Regions from separate parts of the Mucilaginibacter paludis DSM 18603 genome, predicted to be linked through region 2. Evidence: riboswitches for the same ligand, from Rfam matches in the RefSeq annotation. Region 2 holds a riboswitch; the other holds the start of a gene.
The links. Region 2 has a riboswitch for cobalamin ahead of MUCPA_RS32020 (TonB-dependent receptor plug domain-containing protein). Riboswitches for the same ligand answer to the same signal wherever they lie in the genome.

Region 1: it holds a riboswitch for cobalamin, as region 2 does, so the genes downstream of both, MUCPA_RS36420 (TonB-dependent receptor plug domain-containing protein) here and MUCPA_RS32020 (TonB-dependent receptor plug domain-containing protein) in region 2, are expected to answer to the same signal.

The regions. Positions count from the first base shown of each region.
Region 1 covers NZ_CM001403.1:6,265,199-6,272,840, forward strand. Annotated here, with positions in the region: gene MUCPA_RS26230 (sialate O-acetylesterase) at 1-1,123, opposite strand, end outside; gene MUCPA_RS26235 (DUF1456 family protein) at 1,237-1,464, shown strand; gene MUCPA_RS26245 (DUF4202 domain-containing protein) at 2,180-2,758, opposite strand; gene MUCPA_RS26250 (ferritin family protein) at 2,947-3,261, opposite strand; gene MUCPA_RS26255 (DinB family protein) at 3,338-3,850, shown strand; gene MUCPA_RS26260 (SRPBCC family protein) at 4,266-5,015, opposite strand; gene MUCPA_RS26265 (serine hydrolase) at 5,135-6,385, opposite strand; cobalamin riboswitch at 6,433-6,637, shown strand; gene MUCPA_RS36420 (TonB-dependent receptor plug domain-containing protein) at 6,744-7,642, shown strand, end outside.
Region 2 covers NZ_CM001403.1:7,526,251-7,533,892, reverse strand. Annotated here, with positions in the region: gene MUCPA_RS32025 (YncE family protein) at 1-299, opposite strand, end outside; gene MUCPA_RS32020 (TonB-dependent receptor plug domain-containing protein) at 304-2,346, opposite strand; cobalamin riboswitch at 2,451-2,639, opposite strand; gene MUCPA_RS36565 (PAS domain-containing hybrid sensor histidine kinase/response regulator) at 2,937-6,014, opposite strand; gene MUCPA_RS32010 (glucuronyl esterase domain-containing protein) at 6,255-7,508, opposite strand; gene MUCPA_RS32005 (sensor histidine kinase) at 7,534-7,642, opposite strand, start outside.

The sequences.
Region 1 (7,642 bases), 1.3 Mb from region 2:
AGCCGTAATCTTTAGCTAATGCCACCAGGGCCAGGCGCCGGCCAACTTTCCATTTGTAAGATGGGTGGATATCGTTTAAGTTATCAACCAGGTCGCTCACGGTAATGAGTTCGGTATGAGGGATGCGGAGCGATGCAATTTGCGCCTCCCAAAATTGGGGTAAAGTTTCGGGTGTATGTGGTACATGGTCCTTTCGTTTGGTATAATGGTAAGGCGCTATCAGTACCGAATAAAAAGGCAGCTTATCATTTCCCCATTCCTTTCTCCAGCTATCAATCAGCGCCTGCATTTTATCGGCGTAGCCTATGCTGTCGTTTATAATACAGTTGGATTCGCCCTGATACCATAAAAAGCCGTGCAAGGCGAAAGGCGCCAGAGGTTGTATCATGCTCTTATAATTTTTACCTGGTGCAAGGCTGTCAATCATCAGGGGGTTTGCTGCAACTGCCGCTTTAAAGGCGGGCAAAGCTTCGTAGGCGCCGGGTGGTGTCCAGGGCTCAATACGGCTGCCACCCCAGGAAGAGGAAATCATCCCGATAGGGATATGCAGCGCCTTATATAAATTTTTAGCGAAATAATATCCCGGTGCCGAAAACTGCGCTAAGGCTACGCCCTCCGATTCGTGCCAGCCCGTGGTTGTTACATCCGGGCTACTTAAAACTTTATCTACTTTAAATAAACGGATCTGCGGGTTATGGCTTGAAAGCTCGAGCGCGGCGCTGTCAATGGTTTTAACCGGCTTGGCGTGTGCAAGCTTCATCAGGTATTCCATATTGGATTGGCCGGAACAAAGCCATACCTCGCCCACCAGGATATTGGAAAGTTTAAGGGTAGAAGTATCGGACGTGATCACCATATCTTGAGGTTCGGCAGAAGTGGTTAAGGGCGATAGTTGCACCTTCCAATAACCGTTAGCACCTACGGCAGTACTTTTTTGCTGACCGGCAAATTTAACGGTAACCTGTTTGCCCGGTTTTGCCCATCCCCAGATGGGTACGGCCTGGTTGCGTTGCAAAACCATATTACTCCCCAATACTTTGGGAAGGGTGATCTGAGCATGCCCATAGCCCACTATCAGCATTAAAAAGCATATTGAAAATACCGCTCTCAAACTTACCTTCATAAAATTATAATTGATTGTCGAATTTAGGTATTAAGTTTGTACGATCAAATACCTGTTTGTAACGATCATGGTGTTTGACTATATACGGATATACGATGAGCAATAACGATATAATGAAAAAGTTGCGCGTAGCGCTAAAGTTAAACGATACCGATATTGTAGGTATATTGGAACTGGTTGATTTCAGGATCACCAAAACCGAGCTCGGTGCGATATTCAGAAATGAAGATCATCCTAATTTTAAGCCTTGCGGCGATCAGATCCTGCGGAATTTTTTAAACGGATTGATTATTTACAAGCGCGGTCCAAGGGAGAAGACAGAGAAGCCTAAAACGGAGTAGGGTTTATACAGTAGCGGTGATGGGTAGTGCGTTGTGCCGCGGGGCGACGAAGCAATCCTAAAACCCATACAGGGCGAAATGCGGTGCGGCTCTGCTTAAGTAGAGATTGCTTCGTGCCTCAATGCGCTCGGAGATGGTTTAATTTTCTCATAATCAGCTTCTTACCCCGCCCTCATTGCGAGGAGGTACGACGAAGCAATCTCTAAACTATACAGGGTGAACATGCATGGCCGCTCTGCCTAAGTAGAGATTGCTTCGTGGCTTGTAATGACACTCACTTAAGTTGTTGATTATCAGTTTGTCTATTTTTGCTCTGATCATCAGTATTCTTAATTTAGATCATCGGCACGCTCAATCGCCGCGTGAAGGGCTTGTTACTTTTTGTCTTGATACAAAAAGTAACCAAAAAAATCAAGACTGCCCGATCCTTCCGCCCGCGAGGCCAGCTCCCGGCCCGGCGTGCAGTCGGGCCTTTGCACACTTTTCCCTGTGCAGCAATAATTACCGGTTAAAACGCCATCCCTGCCTTTTTCCGGCTGGCCAGATCGGCTAAAGGCAATGACGGGTGGAGAGTGCAAGTTTTCTAATAATCAACCCTTACCCCGTCGTCATTGCAAGGAGGTACGACGAAGCAATCTCTATGCTATACAGAGCGAATAGGCAGAGCCGCTCTGCCTAAGTAGAGATTGCTTTGTACCTTAATAACGGTTGGTTATCACCCCAGCGCTTTACCAATCAAATCTTTAGCCCTCTCGCTATAAGTTAACTTTAAGGCTGCATCATGACCTGCCTGGCTCATTTTTTTCCAGGTTTTCCTTACGATATTGATAAGTTTATCTTCAGCATGTTTTTGGATGAAACTCTCAAACTGAAATTGCAGAAATACCAGGCAAAGCGCATTTTCTATCAGCTGCACTTCAGGGTCGAGTTTGATTTTTTGTTTCAGGATGATTTTTTGTACTCCCTCGATAAAGTCGGTATCATAACCGGCTTCTTCCATCAATTCCCCGGCTTTTGTGGCATGGAATTTAGCCAGGTTGCTTCGCCAGTTTAAGTAGCCAGCCTTGCCATCGGGATACGAGTCGCGCGGAATGGTCCACCGGCCAATGTGCTGACTGCGGGAGGCCAATAATACTGGTTCGCTTGCCTTAGGTTCCAGCTTTAACACCCAATTGTAAAGCTCAATGGCATAAAAGTACTCTTCGGGATAAGTAACGCCATCCCAAACCAAAGTTTTAGGATCTTGCTTATTATAAGCATCAAATAGCGCAAAAGCTTTTTCCAGTTTTTCCATTTTAGTGAGTTTGATCTTTGAGCGATGAAACCCAAATTAAGCAATAAAACGCGAATATTAAAGAAGGGAGTTAGAAGCAAGAAGCCAGATGCAGGAGGCGAGGCATGAAGTTATAAACTTATTTGAAGAAGCTTTTTCTTATCAATAGCGCTAAACTCTTGCATCTTACCTCTAACATCTTGCATCTTTTATTCCGATGCTTCTTCGCCTTTTTCGCCCAGTTTTACAATATCTCCAGGTTGGAAAAGGATTGCTTGTAGGGTTTTGCGCCATATCGGTTTTTTGCGGAGCAAAAATTCCAGATCCATACCAAAGTGTTTAAACTCTTCGTGCTGGGCATTTTGCATAATGGCTTTCGCATCGGGGTCTTTTTCTACAGATATGCGTTGCTCGTACCAGTTGATGGCTTCGGCTTCTTCGGTTAACGAAACGATCATCCGTGCGAAGGTGCGGGTTTCATCTGATAATTCGTGTGCGGGCTCGTGGTATTGATCAAAGGCCATAGTATAAATTTTTAATTGAACAGATATTACAATTGCATGTTACATTTGTTTATCATCTTTAAAGAAATAAAACCAAATGCCCCAATCAAAAGCCGAAGTTTGGCTGCGTGGCCCACTACCCGATATGCCGCCGCTGTTGCAGCCTGTAGCGCACGCGCTTTTACAAGCCCGGGAAGAACTCAATGACCTGATGGCCGATTTTCCCGAAGATTTATTATGGGAGCGCCCAGCCGGGTTGGCATCGCCTGCCTTCCATTTGCAGCACTTAACAGGCGTGTTAGATAGGTTGCTTACTTATGCCAGGGGCGAGGCCTTAAACCAGCAGCAATTGGATTATCTTGCCAGCGAAGGCAAGTATTACCAGGTGACAAACATCGTAACGGAATTGGTTACAGCTTTTAACCTACAGGTAGATGCCGCGCTATTAGAATTACGTAATACCGACGAAACTACTTTAACAGAAGTGCGTGGCGTTGGGCGTGCGCAAATACCGTCAACGGTATTGGGTTTGTTGATACATGCCGCCGAGCATACGCAAAGGCATTATGGGCAATTGCTGGTTACGGTAAAGGTGTTGAAGGCTTTGTAGATGAGTTTTTTGTCAAGTTTTTTATAGACAGTTATTTAAAAATGTAATTGGGCAGCGATATAATCGCCTTGAAAAAAGCAGGAATAATATAAGAAAAACGCCAATGCGAGGAGGAACGACGAAGCAATCTCTATGCTTTACAAGGGCGAGCTTGCAGAGCAGCTCTGCTTATGTAGAGATTGCTTCGTACCTCGCAATGACGGGTGGAGAAGATTGTTTTTTTTTGATAGACAATGACTTAAAAAAAACGTCATTGCGAGGAGGAACGACGAAGCAATCTCTATACTATACAGTGCGAACTTGTAAGGCCGCTCTGCCTATGTAGATATTGCTTCGTGCCTCGCAATGACGGTTGGTGGGTACCAAGCAATTACTGTTGGCGAAAGGGGATGGATGATCGGTAAACCTACTCAACCTACTCTTTATCTGTCGTTTCTACCGTAATAATCGTAATATCCGGTCCATCTGATATATCATTAGGCACGTATATGGTTTCGATATAATCTTTAAATTTCAGCACATCTTCGCGTACCACTTTTTCAAATAGCGGGTTTAGCAATTTGGCTATACCTGTGCCCAATCCGCCTGCTGGGGGTAAATAGCTAATCACGATTTTAACAATGGTGCCTTCGCCTCCGGGAGCATCTTCAAATACCACTTTGCCAGCATTTTGAATGGTTGATCCGGGTAACGATTGCCAGCCTATCATTCTTCCCGGCTCATCTTTTACTATTTCGGCTTCCCAGCTGATGGTGCCTAAGTTGCCGGGTATCTTGGCTTCCCAATGTGAACGTTGGTCGTCAATAGCCTGGATATTGTCCAGATGGCTCATAAACAAAGGGAGGTTCTCTAATCTGCGCCAAAAATCGTAAACATCCTGGCGGGTTCTGTTTACAGTGAATGTATAGCGGATGTTGATATTAACAGGATCGGTAGACGTTTTACCCAACTTAGAGTAAAGCGAGCAATAGCCGGTAACTCCTCGTTGTAACAAGTAACCACCTGCAAATAGCTTAACTGTGCTACGCAGTGGGTGTTTAAATATGCCAAATAAGCCCGAAAATGTTAATTTGGTGCCTATAGCAACAGATACCAAACGTTCAGGTAACTCTAAGTTGACAGGAGTATTTGTTTTATCGGAGAGTATCAACGATTTTAATTCCATGACGATAATGTTTTTAATGACAGATGATTATTAGAATAACCCCGGAATAAGCTTTGGGTTTTCCTTAAATGAAAATATTTGTCGTGGTATTAAACAACTGATATGCCACAGTTGGCATGCTATTGATACTTGAAGATGAATTTGGAGAGGTCGGGTAGATGCTTTTTAGGTCTTTTAAGTTCTTGCTGGTAAATGATTTGGCCTAAATTTTTCAAAAACGGAAGGCAAACGGTGGTGTACTCATATTTGTTATCGTTAAAAATACCATCCTCGTTTGATTGTACCACTGCAGTAAGCATAAACTCAACCTTGTTTTTGGTATCGATGATATAGGCATTGTCGATATCATACCCATACGAGTCGCCAACTTTATTAAAAATGCGGATATCCGGATTGATTACGGCCGCAGAATCCGCACCATAAAATAAAAACTTACAATAGGCCGGGAAATACTCTGGCTTGCTATAGGTTGGTTTTTTGCTTTCGTTAGGGAAGGTGCTCATGTACCGGTACAGCAACTTGTAATCGTCGTCGGTCAAATTAAAACGCTGGTCCTTCTGGAAGCTTTCAGGGAACATCAATCGACTTAAAACCATTTGCTGGTTGCTTACGGTGTATACATTCATCTTCCCGAAATCAAAAGGCCCTTTCATCAGCTTATTTTGAGCATCCATGTAGCCGTTGCCTTGTAGCATATTACTTAGTTCCATCGGGTATTCGTTGGCATCGTACTGGGCAGGTTTTTGATAGATCAGCTTATCGCCATTATAAAAACTGATGGGGTTGGTGTTTTTGGCGGTTTCGCCTTTGTCGCCAACGGCAAGCCTGCTTACTATGCGGGTTTCGGTTAAACCGTATTTTTTTAGTTTGGTGTTAATTTCTTCGCGGCCCACAAATTCAAAAAGGCGGTTATAAGCATCGTTATCGCTTACCAGCAAAATTTTTTTAATGTATTGGGCAATGCTGGGTAAGTTGTTTTGGGCCGATGTATCTTTTAATACTTTGGTTTGGCCTTTAAAGGCGCTGTCGGTTATCATTGCGCTCTCTTTAGTTAAACCGGGTACGTGCAATTCATTCAGTTTTTCGAGCGCGAAAATTAAGGTTGGGAGCTTAACCGTACTGGCGGGATAAAAGTATCGTTGCGCGTTAAGGCGGTAACTGTATTGTTTAAAATGCGGTATGTTGTGGCTGTCGCGGTTAATCTGGGTGTATAGTATCTGTACTTCGTTTTGAGTGGGGTGCTTCAATATGCCTGCAAACAACTCGGGATGGTTTTCTAACAGGCTTTTAAGCAGCAGGGTGTCCGGTTGCTGTTGGGCAGAGCCACCTAAAGCTAACATCAATAACAACGCAGTGAAGTAAAATTTCATAAGTGTAAATATATTTATTACTCTTTTCAATTCATCAAATCTTATCTTACTTTTGCGGCGCTTTCGGTTTTTTTCCGGCTTAACGGAAAAAATTAAAAGGGAATCCGGTGTAAATCCGGAGCTGTCCCGCAGCTGTAAGTCCGGGTTCTATTTTTTTAGGGCTTAGTTGAACCACCGTCACTGTCTGTAAAAAGATGGGAAGACCTCAACGAAAGGATGAGCCAGAATACCTGCCATAAGCATTATATTATTCATAGCTTTCGGGGATAGAAGCTTGAGTGTGAATGCCCTTTTTTGCAGTGTATTTCCATTCCTAACTCTTCATTTCTGTATGCTGTGGGATAAAACTCACATCAACATGAAAAAAAATTATGTAGTTGCTGTAAGCCTGGGGCTTGCACAACTGGTACTGCACACAACAGCAGGCCTGGCGCAAAGCGCTTCAAAAAAACAAGACACCGTTAAAAATTTAAACGAGGTAGTAGTTACGGCCACGCGTTCGCCAAAAAAACAATCAGAGATTGGGCGCGTAGTTAGCGTGATTAGCCGTGAGGAGATCGCCAGGTCACAGGGTAAAACGGTGCCTGAGTTATTGAATAACGTTGCTGGTATTACCTTTTCGGGTGCGCAGAACAACATGGGCATCAGTTCATCTTTATTTGTTCGTGGTTCATCAACCGGCAATACTTTAATCCTGATAGACGGTTTTCCGGTAAACAATGCTTCGGGGATTGACGGAAGTTACGATCTGAATGCCTTTTCACTGGAACAGATAGATCATATCGAAATTTTAAAAGGAAGCGGATCTACTCTCTATGGATCTGATGCCGTAGCCGCCGTGATCAACATCATCACCAAGCATGCTAAAGGCCAGGAGTTAACCGGCGATGTGCAATTAAGTGCCGGGAGCTATCATACTTTTAAAGGTAGTGTTGGCCTTATCGGCACACTCAATAAAACAGGTATAGCGCTCAATGTTTCTAATACCGATTCAAAAGGTTTTCCGGCAGCTACCGATACAACCGGTAAACAAGGGTTTAAAAACGATGCTTTTCATCAGCAAACGGTGAGTTTGAATTTAACGCAGGCGGTATCATCTAAATTTAGTTTGAACGGCAATTTTCAAACCACTTATAACACGGGCGATTTACCGGCGGGGGCTTTTAAGGATGATAAAAATTACACTTATAGCAATACGCTTTTATTTGGAGGCTTAGGTGCCAAATTACTATTACCTAAAGGCTCATTATTATTGAA
Region 2 (7,642 bases):
TAAATTCCGGCATCATTGCCAACATCGCCTAAGCCCTTGGTTACGCCAGGGTTAACCTCGTTGTAAATATTTCGCCGGTATAAACCGGTAGTAAAGTCCACATAATCCAGTGATGCTTTGTTGGAATTCATGTTGCCCTCGTTAAGCAAATAAAGACCCTTAATTGTACTGGCAGGCTGCGCCGGGAACAAGGTTTGTACTTGCTCATTAATTGGCTGCGCATCTTTACGGCACGAAGGAGATAGCAGGGCAGCCAGGGCGGCGGATATTAAAAACCGGTAATTGTTTAATTTGATCATCTTTTTAATAGGTGTAGCTGATGGAGAAACGGTAGGCGCGGCCCGGCATAGGGAAATTGGTAATCACCTCGTAATACTGATTTAAAAGGTTATTGACTTCCACAGAAAATTTAACCTGATGATGTTTAACCGGGGCGGTATAACTTGCCGACAGATCGTGAGTATACCAGGGCTGTAGGTAATTAGCCGGAATATTAGCTTTTTGATCGTACCGGTATCCTACATAAATAAAACTATAATTAACAGATAGCCTGCGCCAGTCGGCACCAGCCAGGAACGATCCGCTATTGAGCGGGATATAAGGAATCTGTTGGTTTGTGCTATCATCTAAAGCACGCTGGCGGGTATAGTTAGCGCTGGTATGCAGCACAAACTCTCCTGTTAGCTGCCATAAAGCTTGTGCATTAATTTCGAGCCCTTTAATGGCTACCTTGCCTATATTGAACATCGTCCAGCTGTTCAGGTTGGCATTGGGTATGGCAACTATCTTATCGGTAACCTGGTTGTAATAGGCGTCCGTTTGTACTGCAATACTACTTAGCGCTCCCTTTGTAAAGTTTTTTTGGTAGGTAAATCCGGCATTGTATTGCTTGGTAAACTCGGGCCTTAAAAACGGATAACCTACCACGGTATAATAGAGATCGTTCAAGGTGGGCATCCTGAAAATATTTTTATAAAATCCTCTCAGCCTCAGGTTAGGTGATGCAAGTGGCTGCCACGACAGCAGTATGGTTGGTGTGTACTCTTGCTTATTGCCGGCACCTGTAAAATTGCTCACCTTGTCCTGAACCAAGGTACCCAACAGGTTGGCCTGAATATCTAACCGGTAAAAATGAAATTGCGTAGCCAGCGCCATCAGTTCGGTTTGGCGTACCGGGTATGGAAAGTGGTAAATATTAGCATCCAGCTTATCCCACAAATAATCGGCAGACAAGTCGATATCCCACCAGGAATTGATACGATAGCGATTGGCCAGCGATAAATAAATTTGCTGCTCGCGATAGCGGTTATCCAGAAAGCCGGTGGTAGTTATATATTCGGGATCCAGGTATCGGGTATAATTATTGGCATATTTTAAGTTAGCCATTAAGCTATACCTTTTATTGGTATTGGTTTGATAAGATGATTGAACGAAGAAATCCCTGTCCCATAGTCGTTGCGAATAATTAAATTTATTGGCTATGATGGCTCCGGGCAAACCACGCTCCGATTGATAATAATATCCCCTTGCCGACCAGGAGCTACTGTCTTTCATTATTCCATATAAGCCATCCTCAAATCGCACAGCGCGGATGTCCCCGTTCTGCCGAACGGCTGTGGTATCGTAAACGCCGTTGGTATACCTGAATTTGTATTGACCGTTAGCATTGATCAATTCGGAATTGAAGCTATTGTAGCTATGAGGACTTAGTTTATACTGCCATAAAAACGAGGGATTGATTAAACCGAATGAGCCGGTTTTGAGCGTGATTTTCTCAATACTGTTGCAGCTATCCCGAAAAAGCGGGCGCTTACTACTAAGGTATAACGAACTGCCCGATGTAAAACCTTTAGCCGGTTGAAATATGGTACTCTTTTGCCCGTTGTAAAGCGCAACCGCATCAATATTATCCAGCGAAAACTTACCCAGATCCACCTGCCCGTTCTGTGCGTTACCCAGTTCAATACCATCATAAAAAACGGCAGTGTGGTTACTGCCCATGCTGCGTACGTTGATGGTTTTGAGCCCCCCTATTCCACCGTAATCTTTAAGCTGTACGCCAGAAAAATAGCGGATAGCCTCGGCTACCGAAAAACTGCTCAAGCGATCAAGCTGCTTGCCCGAAAGTAATTGCAATGGAGAAGCCGAAATAGCTACCTCGCGCTGATTGCCGGCATTGATAAGCACCTCCTGCAACTGGTGTATCTTGGCGGTATCGTTTAAAACGGGCAATTGCGCCAGGGTATTGAGGCCACAACATAACAAGGGAACAATTAAAATTGTCCGTTTACGCCAAACCCATAAATAACTTGCACGCAAAAGCATGCACAGCACGGTTAATACCATTTTTTTGTTGTGAGTTAATACCCACAGCAAACAGAAAGAAGGATACCAAAAATGAAACGCACGGCAAGGCACTTCCCATTCAGCTTCAATCCCCGAAAGCTATGAATTAGTAAATGCTGGTGGCAGGTATTCTGACTTGCTCCCCTGGTCCGTCTTCCCATGCGCAAAACACACAGTGACTTTAGAATGGACTTCGGTTTTAAAGAGCTTACAGCTGCGGGACAGTTCCGGATTTACACCGGATTCCCTTTTAATCCGGGTTTTCACCCGGAACCAAAAGCACGGCAAAACTATGACATTAATTGATGAAAAAAGAAGGACGTGAGCTTAAAAAATGTTAACACATATAACTGAGAGATATACATATTAAAACCAAGGTATATTTATCATTGCCAAAGTTCAAAAACACAAAAGTATTGAGCCATTTTAACATCTTGGCGAGTTGGGGCAAATTAATCCCGGTAGAATTGGTATCACGGCCATCAAGCGTGATCATTAAATACGTCCCCACCCTGCGTTTATATTCGCAACAGAGGAGCTATAGTTTTACTATAAACTATTCAAAATCAAACATTTAAAACCATTTTGTTTTACCGACTATTTTTGGACTTTTTACTATAATATGCAATTTTCCGATAAAGTTCATCGGGGTTAAATGGTTTACTAATATAATCGTTCATCCCCACAACAAACGCTTTATCCTTATTATCCAGCATAGCCGATGCCGTAAGCGCAATGATAGGCAGCTTCCGGAATCTCTCGGCAGGTTGCAAATTCCTGATCTGCTCAGCCGCGGTATAGCCATCCATTTCGGGCATTTGCAGATCCATTAAAATAACATCATACAAGTTACTTTGTGCTAACTCAACTGCCATCAGGCCATTTTCGGCCACATCGCATTCTACATCCCATTGTTTTAAAAATTGCCGCGCCAGTAACACATTAATCTGATTGTCCTCGGCCAACAAAATGCGGATACCTTTTAAACTACCTTGTATGCCCGGAGGCTGAATGACATTTAATGCTTCAGGCTGTAGTTCACTGTTTTTAAATTGGAGGTTAAAACTAAATGTAGAGCCTTTACCGGGCTCACTATCTAATTGAATAGCGCTGCCCTGCATTTCAAGAAGCCGTTTAGTTATGGTGAGCCCTAAGCCTGTTCCGCCATACTTGCGGGTAGTATCAGAACTTGCCTGGGTGAAGCTCTCAAATATGGCCTGTTGCTTCTCTGTAGGTATGCCTATCCCGGTATCTTTAACTTCAAAGCTCACAATAGTATATTCGTTATTGCGACTTACCAGCGAAGCCGATACAACAACCTTGCCTACGCTGGTAAATTTTAAAGCGTTGCTAATTAAGTTGCTTAATATCTGGCCCAATCTTACAGGGTCGCCTATAACAGCCTGCGGCAAATCCTCATCAACCAGCAGTTTGAGCTGTATACCCTTTTCGATGGCTCTTTGCTGCATTGCGGCGCGGATGTTACGAACGAGATCTTTCAGATTAAAATCAACATGTTCAAATTCCAGCTTACCGGCTTCAATTTTACTAAAGTCCAAAATATCGTTGATGAGTACTAAAAGGTTCTCACCCGAAAATTTGAGTATTTTAAGATATTCAACCTGGTCTTCCCGTGGGTTTTGCAATAGCAAATGAGTAAAACCTATTACCGCGTTCATTGGGGTGCGTATCTCGTGGCTCATGGTCGACAGAAACTGCGTTTTAGCACTTGCCGCGTTTTCTGCCTGCTCCTTCGCCTGGATGAGCGCCTGTTCTGCTAATTTTCTATCAGTAATGATCTCGGTAAACATAATGATGCCGCCAATCTCTTTATCTGTTTCAAACCAGGGCCTTATCTCCCATCTAAACCATTGCGTACGGCCATTTTTCCGTACGAAGCTATCCTCCGTGTTGCTCAAAATCTCTCCTGCCATTCCGCGCTCATGAATTTGCCTCCAGTGCAAGGATGCTTCGGGAAACAGATCATAGTGGCATACGCCAATGATATTCTTACGCTCCAGTTTGTAATCCTGCTTCCATAAATCACTTGCCGCTATGTATCGCATTTCCTTATCAAATACGGCAATTGGCGCAGGCGATACTTCAATAAAAGTATTTAATTGCGCTTGTTTCATCAGGATAGCTTCCTCGGCCTTTTTATACTTGGTTATATCGATAATAGCGCCGTATAACCTGGTGGCCACGCCCTGGTCGTTGTAAAAAGGTTTACCAATAGCCTGGATATATTTTAGCTCGCCAGTCTTCAGAATAATACGTAAATCAAAATTTGAGGTTAACCCGCCCTTTAAAGCCTGTTTAATAGCGTTAATATATTTTTCCCGGTCGTCCGGATGGATCATCCGGTCAAACTCTTCTGTATCAGGGCCTGCGCCAACCGGCTCTAATCCAAATATCCTGAAAGCCTCGGCCGACCAGAAATTCCTCCCGGTTTTAAGGTCAATTTCCCAACTGCCGCTGTGCGTTAGCGCCTGCGTCTCCGAGAGCAACGATTCATTCCGTTTTAACTTTTCTTCTGCTTTTTTTCGCTGGGTAATGTCATGCCATACCACCAGCAACACTCGCTTTTGATTAAATGCAATAGCGTTTAAAGTAACCTCAACGAATATTTCCTTGCCATCCATCCGCTGATGTACCCATTCAAACCGGTGTGTCCCTTTTTCATAAGCAAGGCTATCCATCTTTTTGGCCTTGTCTATTGATTTTTGGCCGTCAGGCTGATATTCGGGCGAAAAAATGGCCGGATGGCACGACAGCAGGTGCGCTTTATTTTCGCATCTCAGCATCTGTACCGCAGCATTGTTACAATCTATAATACCGGTTTCGTCAATCAATAAATGTGCATCGGTTGATTGCTCAAATATTACACTGTTCCGTTCTTCTATTTGCTTTTGTTCCGTTATGTCCTGAAGTACACCACACAGGCGGTAGGGCTTTCCTTTTTCCATCATCAAGCTGCCGCTTGAGCGTACCCATATCAAATTGCCCTTAGCAGTTAATAACTGTAATTCAATATGATAAGGTTCACCGACGGTCAACGCTTTATCCAATGCCTCTTTAAAAACAAGCCGGGAAGAAGCTTCATAAAAAACAATTGCCGATTCAATATCTATCATACCGCCTGGTTGCATTTCATGCAAACGAGACATCCCATCAGACCATTTTACCACACCTGTTTGCAGGTCAATCTCCCAAGTGGCAATTTTAGCGAGTTTACTGGCCTGGCTTAAAAACTGATTATTATTGTTGACAGCGGTTCTAAGGTCGGCTAAAATAGTAAGGTCGGCAAAAACACCGTTTAAAAGCACTTCATTTTCAAACCCGCTGCACTGCCCTACCGCTTTAATCTGTTTATGCCAACCGGCAGGTGTAGCTACCATTCCGTGCCATTCAAAATTGGTTAAACTATTTAACGCCCTATAAATATGCCCTGTCAGTAACTCCCTTTCCCCATATTCTATCAAAGCCAATAAGTTATGAGCGTCGGCAATGATATCATCGCGATTAATTCCAAATACCTCCCAACAGTTCTGGTCTATGTTAAGGATACTAATTTCGCCGGCAGAATTCAGTTTGCATTGAAAAAAACACAATTGAATATCTTGTGATGGTACAGGGCCAATAGATGCGAGGTCAACTTTTGCAATCATTTAAAAAAATCTAATCAATACTGTGCCAATATTTTCAGCCGCGTACGGCTGACACTTCGAGCACTACAGGTTTACAAATTGGCAGCTTAATGTTTAAACCGGGATATGTTTATTAAACGTATCAGCTTAAAATAAAGTTACCAATTGTATCCCAATAAAATATTAATTAAAATAGAAAGAAAAATAACCCCTCCAATATTTCTTGAAAACGCACCAAATTAACAATTAAGATAAAAGCAACTATTTCAAATACCTATCTGCAAACTTGAGGTACTGTGCCCAATCGTAATCGGTTACGTTATGCCCTCCTGGCCGCACATGATAGGCTATCCGGCCGATAACCGGCGTACTCACAGGCGGCCAGCTGCTGGCCGGCAAGCCATCGGTTCCTAATAAACGGTATACGGGGTCTGCTCCCTTTGCTCCCCAAAACTCGGCTTCTGGGTTTGAGTTGGTGTCTCCTTCGGCACTGGCAATGTACACCGGCCTTGGCGCTATCAAAGCAATAACCATATGCTGGTCAAAGGGTAAAATGGAATCCTGATCCATATATTTTTTAAAATTCCCACAAAACCAATGCGGAAATTTGGTGCACAACCTGCGGATTCTTTCGCCCCCGGTATAGTGGAAAAGCTTTGCACCACCTGCACCCGACTCATTGCTGATAACCAGCGGGAAGCGCTCATCCGTGGCACCAGCCCAAACCGCAGCTTTACCTAAACGCGAAAAGCCGAATACTCCCACACGTTTGGCGTCAACAGCTTTATCGGTTTCCAGGTAATCCAATATCCTGCTTAAACCCCATGCCCACGCTGCAACTGTAGCAAAATTATCGCCCCGGTTTTGTAATTGGGGATACAGGCCCTGTACACCGTTTTTAAATCCGTCATCATAATCGGGGTCAATATCGCCCCGGTACACCGTTGCTACGGCGTAACCTTTTGCCAGTATCATTTCCAACGGCCATTGTCCGGCATCAACACCACGCGTAGCTTCGGTAGCGCGGTTATTAACCACACCTTTGGTTTTATCCATCCAACTGTTACTCATCTTAATTGCCGGATCATTATTAACGGATTGATTTCCATCAAAATTAAGGCCTACTATGGCAGGCACCTTATGCTTAACCTGGTTAGGCAGATACATCAGAATATCCATTTGCGGCCCATCGGCCTTGCCGTTAAAATAAACTGTTATTTGTTTACGGGTGGCCTTTCCGCCCAAAGCTTTCGTATCTGTATCAAAAACTTTAAATGTCATGTTAACGGGTTTACCCGGCGACTGGCCGTACATTTCTTTTTTAAAAAAGGTAAGTAACTCGGGGCGCCGCTGGTTTCTCCATTGCCTGGCAGTGGTAACTTTAATACCGTTGTTCATTGTTAATACGTCCGGAAGTTCCATTCCGTTCAATTTCTGTTGCGCAATTGAAGGATTGGCTAAAGCGATAAAAAAAATGCCCAAAAAAAAGCGATACGCTGTACGATGTAAGCCCATGAGTAAACTGATATTTTTTAATAAATTAACCTGGCAACGGGAGTTTAACCGTAAAGGTAGTGCCGTGTCCGGGCGTCGAATTTACAAGAATTTCTCCTTGCATTTGCTGAATCATGTTTTTAACAAGGTATAAG